Regions from separate parts of the Streptomyces sp. NPDC048516 genome, predicted to be linked through region 2. Evidence: predicted binding sites of a transcription regulator. Region 2 holds the regulator's gene; the other holds the start of a gene.
The links. The regulator HrcA, encoded in region 2, represses chaperone genes, less so after heat shock. The targets are predictions, from matches to a motif close to TTNGCACTCNGNNNNNCNGAGTGCNAA.
Positions count from the first base shown of each region.

Region 1 (4,765 bases), on a different contig from region 2:
CGTCACGTCCGCGCAGCGCACCTCGATCAGCTCCGCGAGCCCCAGCACCTCGGCGTTGGCCCGGGCCGCGGCGCAGGCCAGCGGGTCGCGGTCGACGGCCAGCACCCGGATACCGGCCCGGGCCAGCGCGATCGCGTCGCCGCCGATACCGCAGCACAGATCGGCCAGCGTACGGACGCCCAGCGCGGCGAGCCGGGCCGCGCGGTGCGCGGCGACCGTGGCGCGGGTGGACTGCTCCACGCCGTTCGGCGTGAAGTACATCCGCCCCGCGTCCGCCCCGAACTTCGCCGCCGCGCGCTGCCGTAGCCGGGCTTGGCCCAGCGCGGCCGAGACCAGTGCCGCGGGGTGGTCACGGCGTAGCCGGGTGGCTGCCGCCAGCTCGTCCGACGGGGAGTGGTCCCGCAGCTCGGCCAGCAGCGATTGCCCCTCCGGGGCGAGCAGGGCGGCGAAAGCGTCTAGGTCGTTCACGGTGCCATTGTCGTCCCACGTTTGCGGCTTTCCCGCCGTGGGGGTTTCTCTTGCTTTCGCCTGGCGGCGGGCCGGTCCGCTGCGCTTTGCCTCGGCTCGCTTTTGGCCTTCCCGCCGTGCGGGTTTCTCCTTGTTTCGCCTGCGGCGGGCCGGGTCCGCTGCGCGGGGCTGTGGGCCCGTCCCCTCCCGTGGGTGAGTAGGTGAGGTGGGCGGGGGCGGGCGTCGATCACAGCAGTGGGGGAGCAACGGCGGGAAAGCCAAAAATGTGCGCCGGAGGCAAAGCGCAGCGGCCCGGCGGGGAAGACGCGAACGTGGGGTCGGCTACGCCGGCTCACGCCGGCGCTGCGCATGGTCGCTGATCCGCAAGAGCAGGGCCACCATCACCCAGTTCGCGACGAGGGACGAGCCGCCCTTGGCGAGGAAGGGGAGGGCCTTGCCGGTGAGGGGGATCAGGCCGGTGACGCCGCCGGCGACGACGAAGACCTGGAGCAGCAGAGCGCCGGAGAGCCCGACCGCGAGCAGCTTGCCGAACGGGTCGCGGGCGGTCAGCCCGACGCGGAGGCCGCGCTGGGCGAGCAGGACGTACAGCATGATCACGACCATCACGCCGGCCAGCCCCAGCTCCTCGCCGACGGTGGTGAGGATGAAGTCGCTGTTGCCGGCGAAGCCGACCAGCTCCGGGTGGCCCTGGCCGAGGCCGCTGCCCGAGATGCCGCCGCTGCCGAAGCTGAACAGCGCCTGCGCGGCCTGGTCGGAGATCAGTCCCGGCGGTCGCTGCTGCTCCGGCAGGAAGATGTCCATCGGGTGCAGCCAGGCCATGATCCGGCCCTTGACGTGCGGTTCCGTGGAGCCGACGACCGTGGCGCCGACCGCGGCCATGGCCAGGCCGCAGAGCACCCAACTGGTGCGCTCGGTCGCCATGTACAGCATGATCACGAAGACGCCGAAGAAGATCAGCGAGGTGCCCAGGTCCCGTTCGAAGACCAGCACCAGCAGGCTGATCACCCAGATGGTGAAGATCGGTGCGAGCTGCCGCCCCGGGGGCAGTTGGACGCCCAGGACGCGGCGTCCGGCCAGTGCCAGGGCATCGCGGTTGACGGTGAGATAGCCCGCGAAGAACACCGAGATCATGATCTTCACGAACTCGCCGGGCTGCAGCGACAGCGGCCCGAGCAGGATCCAGCGCTTGGCGCCGTACATATCGGCGCCGAAGAAGGCCGGGGCCATCAGCAGCACCAGCGCGACCGCCATCGTCAGATAGATGTAGCGCTGCAGGACGCGGTGATCGCGCAGCACCAGCAGGATCGCGACACAGACCGCCACCCCGATCACCGTCCACACCAGCTGCCCGCTCGCCGCCTCGGCGATCTTCAGCCGGGGCGTCTGCGCATAGGTGACGTCCAGGCGGTGCAGCAGCACCAGGCCGAGCCCGGTCAGCAGCGTCGCCAGCGGCAGGATCAGTGGATCGGCGCGGGGCGCGAAGCGGCGCAGGACCAGGTGCGGGACCAGTGCCACGAAGAACATGCTGACGGCGAAGCCGGTCAGCCCGCCGGGCAGCCTGCCGGTCATCGACAGGCCGGTGAAGGCGTACCCGAAGTCCGCGATCAGTACGGCGAGGGCGAGCAGCCATGCCTCGGTCCGCCGGCGGTCCGGCGCCTGGGCCAGCGCGGCGAACGTCATGGTGCGTTCGGCGTCGCTCTCCCGCTGCCGGGCCGCCCGGGGAACGCTGGTCTGTCCACGCACGGGTGTCCTCCGCCACTGATCGTCGAGGCCGCGGGCCGGCCGGGATGTGCCCGGTTCCTCGGCCCGGCAGTCAGGGAGATAGACGAGGCAGCAGGTGGCGCGGTTGCGGGGGAAGGGGAAGGTGTGTCCGATTCGATGGGAACGTGCCCGTACTCCGGCTTCCGTCCCGCTCCGGCGCCGTCCTGATTCCGTCCCGATCCCGCCCTGATACCGCCGTGGCAGGCGCCGGCCCGGCGGGGTGCGGCCTGTCGTCGGCCCCGGCCCGGGGCGGCCGGTCAACCCGAGCGGAGACAAGCGCACCCCGCCGCGCTGGCACTCCGCTTGACCGAGTGCTAACCGCGTCATAGTCTCGGCGTTGGCACTCTCCAGTGGGGAGTGCCAGACACACAGCGACGGGCAGGTCCGGCACCCGCGACGACGGATCGACCTGGTCGCCACCTCAGACAGTTAACCCCGTGAGATCTCCGAAGGGGGAGGTCGGATCGTGACGACCACCAGCTCCAAGGTTGCCATCAAGCCGCTTGAGGACCGCATTGTGGTCCAGCCGCTCGACGCCGAGCAGACCACGGCCTCGGGCCTGGTCATTCCGGACACCGCCAAGGAGAAGCCCCAGGAGGGCGTCGTCCTGGCCGTGGGCCCGGGCCGTGTCGAGGACGGCAAGCGCGTCGAGCTCGACGTCAACGTCGGCGACGTCGTGCTCTACAGCAAGTACGGCGGCACCGAGGTGAAGTACAACAACGAGGACTACCTCGTTCTCTCGGCTCGCGACGTGCTCGCGATCGTCGAGAAGTAAGTCACCCAGTTTTGCCGTGATCTGCGCCCCTGGTTCCCGCGTCTAAACAACCCGGGGCAGGGGCGCAGTTCGTTTGAGCGACAGCGGTCCCCACGTCGTGGCCGAGGATCGCAATGAGAGGACTTGAAGCAACCCATGGCGAAGATCCTGAAGTTCGACGAGGACGCCCGTCGCGCCCTTGAGCGCGGCGTCAACAAGCTTGCCGACACGGTCAAGGTGACGATCGGCCCCAAGGGCCGCAACGTCGTCATCGACAAGAAGTTCGGCGCGCCCACGATCACCAACGACGGTGTCACCATCGCGCGTGAGGTCGAGGTCGACGACCCGTACGAGAACCTGGGTGCCCAGCTCGTCAAGGAGGTGGCGACCAAGACCAACGACATCGCGGGTGACGGCACCACCACCGCCACCGTGCTGGCCCAGGCGCTGGTCCGCGAGGGTCTGCGCAACGTCGCCGCCGGCGCCTCCCCGGCCGCCCTGAAGAAGGGCATCGACGCCGCCGTCAAGGCCGTCTCCGACGAGCTCCTGGCGACCGCCCGTCCGATCGACGACAAGACCGACATCGCCGCCGTGGCCGGTCTGTCCGCGCAGGACAAGCAGGTCGGCGAGCTCATCGCCGAGGCGATGGACAAGGTCGGCAAGGACGGTGTCATCACCGTCGAGGAGTCCAACACCTTCGGCCTGGAGCTGGACTTCACCGAGGGCATGGCCTTCGACAAGGGCTACCTGTCGCCGTACATGGTCACCGACCAGGAGCGGATGGAGGCCGTCCTCGAGGACCCGTACATCCTGATCCACCAGGGCAAGATCTCCTCGATCCAGGACCTGCTGCCGCTGCTGGAGAAGGTCATCCAGGCCGGTGCCTCCAAGCCGCTGCTGATCATCGCCGAGGACGTCGAGGGCGAGGCCCTGTCGACCCTGGTCGTCAACAAGATCCGTGGCACCTTCAACGCCGTGGCCGTCAAGGCCCCCGGCTTCGGTGACCGCCGCAAGGCCATGCTCGGCGACATCGCCACCCTCACCGGTGCGACCGTCATCGCCGAGGAGGTCGGCCTCAAGCTCGACCAGGCCGGTCTGGACGTGCTCGGCACCGCCCGCCGGGTGACCGTCACCAAGGACGACACCACCATCGTCGACGGTGGCGGCAAGTCCGAGGACGTCACCGGTCGCGTCGCGCAGATCAAGGCCGAGATCGAGTCCACCGACTCGGACTGGGACCGCGAGAAGCTCCAGGAGCGCCTGGCCAAGCTCGCCGGTGGCGTCTGCGTCATCCGCGTGGGTGCGGCCACCGAGGTCGAGCTCAAGGAGAAGAAGCACCGTCTGGAGGACGCCATCTCTGCGACCCGCGCCGCGGTCGAGGAGGGCATCGTCTCCGGTGGTGGCTCCGCTCTGGTCCACGCCGCCAAGGTGCTGGAGGGCTCCCTCGGCAAGGAGGGCGACGAGGCCACCGGTGTCGCCGTCGTCCGCCGCGCCGCCGTCGAGCCGCTGCGCTGGATCGCGGAGAACGCGGGCCTCGAGGGCTACGTCATCACCGCGAAGGTCGCCGAGCAGGACAAGGGCAACGGCTTCAACGCCGCCACCGGCGAGTACGGCGACCTGGTCAAGGCCGGCGTCATCGACCCGGTGAAGGTCACCCGCTCCGCCCTGGAGAACGCCGCGTCGATCGCCTCGCTGCTGCTGACGACCGAGACCCTGGTCGTCGAGAAGCCCGCGGAGGACGACGCTGCCGAGGCCGGTCACGGCCACGGGCACGCGCACTGA
Region 1 is NZ_JBICWS010000015.1:2,013-6,777, reverse strand. Features, by position in the region: gene ACGFR7_RS26715 (methyltransferase domain-containing protein) at 1-468, opposite strand, end outside; gene ACGFR7_RS26710 (FtsW/RodA/SpoVE family cell cycle protein) at 790-2,148, opposite strand; gene groES (co-chaperone GroES) at 2,696-3,004, shown strand; gene groL (chaperonin GroEL) at 3,140-4,765, shown strand.
Region 1: a site for HrcA is predicted at 2,521-2,547, ahead of groES (co-chaperone GroES). Genes of this name have one in related genera too.

Region 2 (4,765 bases):
CCGTCTTCCAGTCCTGTCCGTGCGGGACGGACGGCCAGGCCGCGATCCCGACCGAGGACGGCTTCACCGCCTCCCAGATGTCGATGTAGGGGTGGCCCACCACCAGCGCATGGTCCCCGGTCACTCCGGCCGCGATCCGCGACTCCTTCGAGCCGGGCACGAGATGGTCGACGAGGACGCCGAGACGGGCGTCCGGCCCGGGGGCGAAGCCGCGGACGATCGCGGGCAGGTCGTCGATGCCCTCCAGGTACTCCACGACCACGCCCTCGATGCGCAGGTCGTCGCCCCACACCCGCTCCACCAGCTCGGCGTCGTGCCGGCCCTCCACATAGATGCGCCCGGCGCGGGCGACCCGTGCGCGGGCGCCGGGCACGGCGAGTGATCCCGATGCCGTACGCGCCGGAGCGGTGGCCGCCGGCCTGTCCTGGGGGCGTACGAGGGTGACCACCCGCCCCTCCAGGAGGAAGCCGCGCGGCTCCATGGGGAAGACCCGGTGCTTGCCGAAGCGGTCCTCCAGGGTGACCGTCGGGCCCTGCGCCGTCTTCTCGCAGCGGATCACGGCGCCGCAGAAGCCCGAGGTGACCTCCTCGACGACCAGATCGGGATCGGCGGGCACCTCGGGAGCGGGCCGCTGCTTCTTCCAGGAGGGGGTGAGGTCGGGGCTGTAGCGCTTGCTCTGCATGGGGCCTGTTCCGTCGGGGAGGGCGGGCGGTGGTCAGGAGGGGGCGACGCCGAAGTGGGCGGTGGTCAGGAGGGGGCGACGCCGAAGTGGGCGGTGGTCAGGAGGGGGCGACGCCGAAACGGGCGGCCAGGGCGTCGCGTTGGGCCCGTACGAAGCCGGCGTCCACCACGGCGCCATGCCCGGGAACGTACCGCGCGTCCTCGCCGCCGAGGGCCAGCAGGCGGTCCAGCGCGCCGGGCCACTGCTGGGGCAGCGCGTCGGGGCCCGCCTGGGGTTCGCCCGACTCCTCGACCAGATCGCCGCAGAAGACGATCTCCGCCTCCCCGCGCCGGCCCGGTACCAGGACGGCCAGATCGTGGGCGGTGTGCCCGGGGCCGACGTTGGCGAGCAGCACCTGCCGGTCGCCCAGCTCGACGGTCAGCTGGCCGTGCACATGGTGGTGCGGGGCGACCAGCAGATCGGCGGCCTCCGCGGCGGCGTCCCGCGCGACGCCGTGCCGGATCGCGTCGTGCCGCAGCTCGTCCTTGCCGCGGCGCAGCAGCTCGCCCAGGCCGGCCGCCCCGAACACCTCGACGCCCGCGAAGGCGGCCGTGCCCAGCACATGATCGAAGTGGGGGTGGGTGAGCGCGATATGCGTCACTTCCCGGCCCAGCACACCGCGGATCGACCGGCGCAGGTCCGCGCCGTCGCGCAGGGTCGCGCCGGTGTCGACGATCATGACCCCGGTACTCCCCGCGATCACTCCGATCGTCTCGTCCCAGCCCGGCATCCGGCGCCTGGCGACACCGTCACCGAGTCGTTCCCAACCGGCCTCTTCCCAAGCAGTGTGCATACCGAGACGCTAGCGCCATCGCGATAGCGTTGCCCGGCAGATCGGCCGAACACGGTCATCGGGCGAGTACTCCGCGCGCCCGCCCTTGCCGCGCCCGTGCTACCCGGCCGTACACTGGCTCAAGGTCTGGCACTCGGCCCGTGTGAGTGCCAGGGAAGACGAAGCGGCGGACGGCCGGACTGGAGGTGCGCGGGATGCTCAGTGAACGCAGGCTGGAGGTGCTGCGCGCCATCGTCCAGGACTACGTCGGGACGGAGGAGCCGGTCGGCTCCAAGGCGCTCACCGAACGCCACCGGCTCGGGGTCTCCCCGGCCACCGTCCGCAACGACATGGCGGCCCTGGAGGACGAGGGGTTCATCGCCCAGCCGCACACCAGCGCCGGGCGGATCCCGACCGACAAGGGCTACCGCCTGTTCGTCGACAAGCTGGCCGGCGTCAAGCCGCTGTCCAGCCCGGAGCGGCGGGCGATCCAGAATTTCCTGGACGGCGCCGTCGACCTCGACGACGTGGTGGGCCGCACGGTCCGGCTGCTGGCGCAGCTGACCCGGCAGGTCGCCGTCGTGCAGTATCCGTCCCTGACCCGGTCCACGGTCCGGCATGTCGAGCTGCTGGCCCTGGCTCCGGCCCGGCTGATGCTCGTACTGATCACGGACACCGGCCGGGTCGAGCAGCGGCTCATCGACTGCCAGGCACCGTTCGGCGAAGCCTCCCTGGCGGACCTGCGGGCCCGGCTCAACAGCCGGGTCGTCGGCCGCCGGTTCGCGGATGTGCCGCAGTTGGTGCAGGATCTTCCGGAGTCCTTCGAGCAGGACGACCGCGGCACGGTCTCGACAGTGCTGTCGGTGTTGCTGGAAACTCTGGTGGAAGAGACCGAAGAGCGGCTGATGATCGGCGGCACCGCCAATCTCACGCGCTTCGGGCACGATTTCCCCCTGACCATCCGGCCGGTGCTGGAGGCCCTCGAGGAGCATGTGGTGATGCTCAAGCTGCTCGGGGAGGCCAAGGACTCGGGCATGACCGTACGCATCGGGCATGAGAATGCCCACGAAGGCCTGGCGTCCACATCGGTCGTCACGGTCGGCTACGGTTCGGGCGACGAGGCAGTCGCCAAACTCGGCGTGGTCGGACCGACCCGCATGGACTACCCCGGAACGATGGGAGCGGTACGCGCAGTGGCACGTTACGTCGGACAAATCCTCGCGGAGTCGTAAGTGGCCACGGATTACTACTCGGTCCTCGGCATCGGACGCGACGCCTCGCAGGACCAGATCAAGAAGGCTTTCCGCCGGCTGGCGCGCGAGCTGCACCCGGACGTGAACCCGGATCCGAAGACCCAGGAGCGGTTCAAGGAGATCAACGCCGCTTACGAGGTGCTGTCGGACCCGCAGAAGAAGCAGGTCTACGACCTCGGCGGGGACCCCCTCTCGCAGGCCGGCGGCGGCCAGGGCGCGGGCGGCTTCGGCGCGGGCTTCGGCAACTTCTCCGACATCATGGACGCCTTCTTCGGCACCGCGTCGCAGCGCGGACCGCGCTCGCGCACCCGCCGTGGCCAGGACGCCATGATCCGGCTCGACATCGAGCTCAACGAAGCCGCCTTCGGTACCACCAAGGACATCCAGGTCGACACCGCCGTCGTCTGTACGACCTGCAGCGGTGAGGGCGCGGCTCCCGGCACCTCGGCGCAGACCTGCGACATGTGCCGCGGCCGCGGTGAGGTCTCCCAGGTCACCCGGTCCTTCCTCGGCCAGGTCATGACGTCCAGGCCGTGCCCGCAGTGCCAGGGCTTCGGCACGGTCGTGCCGACGCCGTGCCACGAGTGCGCCGGCGACGGCCGGATCCGCTCGCGCCGCACGCTCACCGTCAAGATCCCGGCCGGTGTCGACAACGGCACCCGCATCCAGCTCGCGGGCGAGGGCGAGGTCGGCCCCGGTGGCGGCCCCGCCGGTGATCTCTATGTGGAGATCCACGAGGTGGCGCATCCGGTCTTCCAGCGGCGCGGCGACGATCTGCACTGCACGGTCACCATCCCGATGACGGCGGCGGCGCTGGGCACGAAGTGCCCGCTGGAGACGCTGGACGGGGTGGAGGAGATCGATGTCCGGCCCGGTACCCAGTCCGGCCAGTCGATTCCGCTGCACCAGCGCGGTGTGACCCATCTGCGGGGCGGCGGCCGGGGCGATCTCATCGTCCACGTCGAGGTGATGACGCCGTCCAAGCTCGACGCCGACCAGGAGGACCTGCTGCGGCGGCTGGCCAAGCTCCGCGGGGAGGAGCGGCCCACGGGGCAGTTCCAGCCGGGGCAGCAGGGTCTCTTCTCGCGTCTGAAAGATGCGTTCAACGGGCGATAGCCCCAGGTGAGCCCGGGGGCCGCAGCCGTTCCACCCGGCGGCGCGGCGGCCTCGGCCCCGGTTCAGAACGGCGCGGTGGGCGTGACACGATGTGCGCATGCCCACCGCACCGACCGATCTCTGCCGCCATCCGATCGTGCAGGCCCCGATGGCGGGAGGCGGCTCCGGACCCGAGCTGGCCGCCGCCGTCTGCGGCGCCGGCGGGCTCGGCTTCCTCGCCGCCGGCTACAAAACCGCCGACGGCATGTACCAGGAGATCAAACAGCTGCGGTCGCTGACCGACCGGCCCTTCGGCGTCAATCTCTTCATGCCGCAGCCCTCGCTGGCCGACGGCTCCGTCGTCGAGGTCTACCGCGAGCAACTCGCGGGCGAGGCCGCCTGGTACGAGACCGAGCTCGGTGACACCGACGGGCCCATCGACGACGGCTACGAGGCCAAGCTCGCGATCCTGCGGGACGATCCGGTGCCGGTGGTGTCCTTCACCTTCGGCTGCCCCTCGCGCGCCGTCCTGGACTCCTTCGCCGCGGTCGGCACGTACACCGTCGTCACGGTCACCACCGCCGCCGAGGCGCAGGCCGCCCAGTGGTCGGGCGCCGACGCGGTGTGCGTGCAGGGCGTGGAGGCCGGCGGCCACCAGGGCACCCACCGGGACGATCCGCATGCGGACGGCACCGGCTCGGGGCTGGGGCTGCTGGCACTGCTCGGCCAGGTCCGTGAGGCCGTGCAGATCCCGGTGATCGCCGCGGGCGGGCTGATGCGCGGGGCGCAGATCGCGTCGGTGCTGGCCGCCGGGGCGAGCATGGCGCAGCTGGGCACCGCCTTCCTGGCCACCCCCGAATCGGGCGCCAACCCGCTGCACAAGCAGGCGCTGACCAACCCGCTGTTCACGCATACGGAGTTGAC
Region 2 is NZ_JBICWS010000003.1:40,617-45,381, reverse strand. Features, by position in the region: gene ACGFR7_RS07505 (DUF3097 domain-containing protein) at 1-682, opposite strand, end outside; gene ACGFR7_RS07500 (MBL fold metallo-hydrolase) at 780-1,514, opposite strand; gene hrcA (heat-inducible transcriptional repressor HrcA) at 1,709-2,725, shown strand; gene dnaJ (molecular chaperone DnaJ) at 2,726-3,862, shown strand; gene ACGFR7_RS07485 (nitronate monooxygenase) at 3,960-4,765, shown strand, end outside.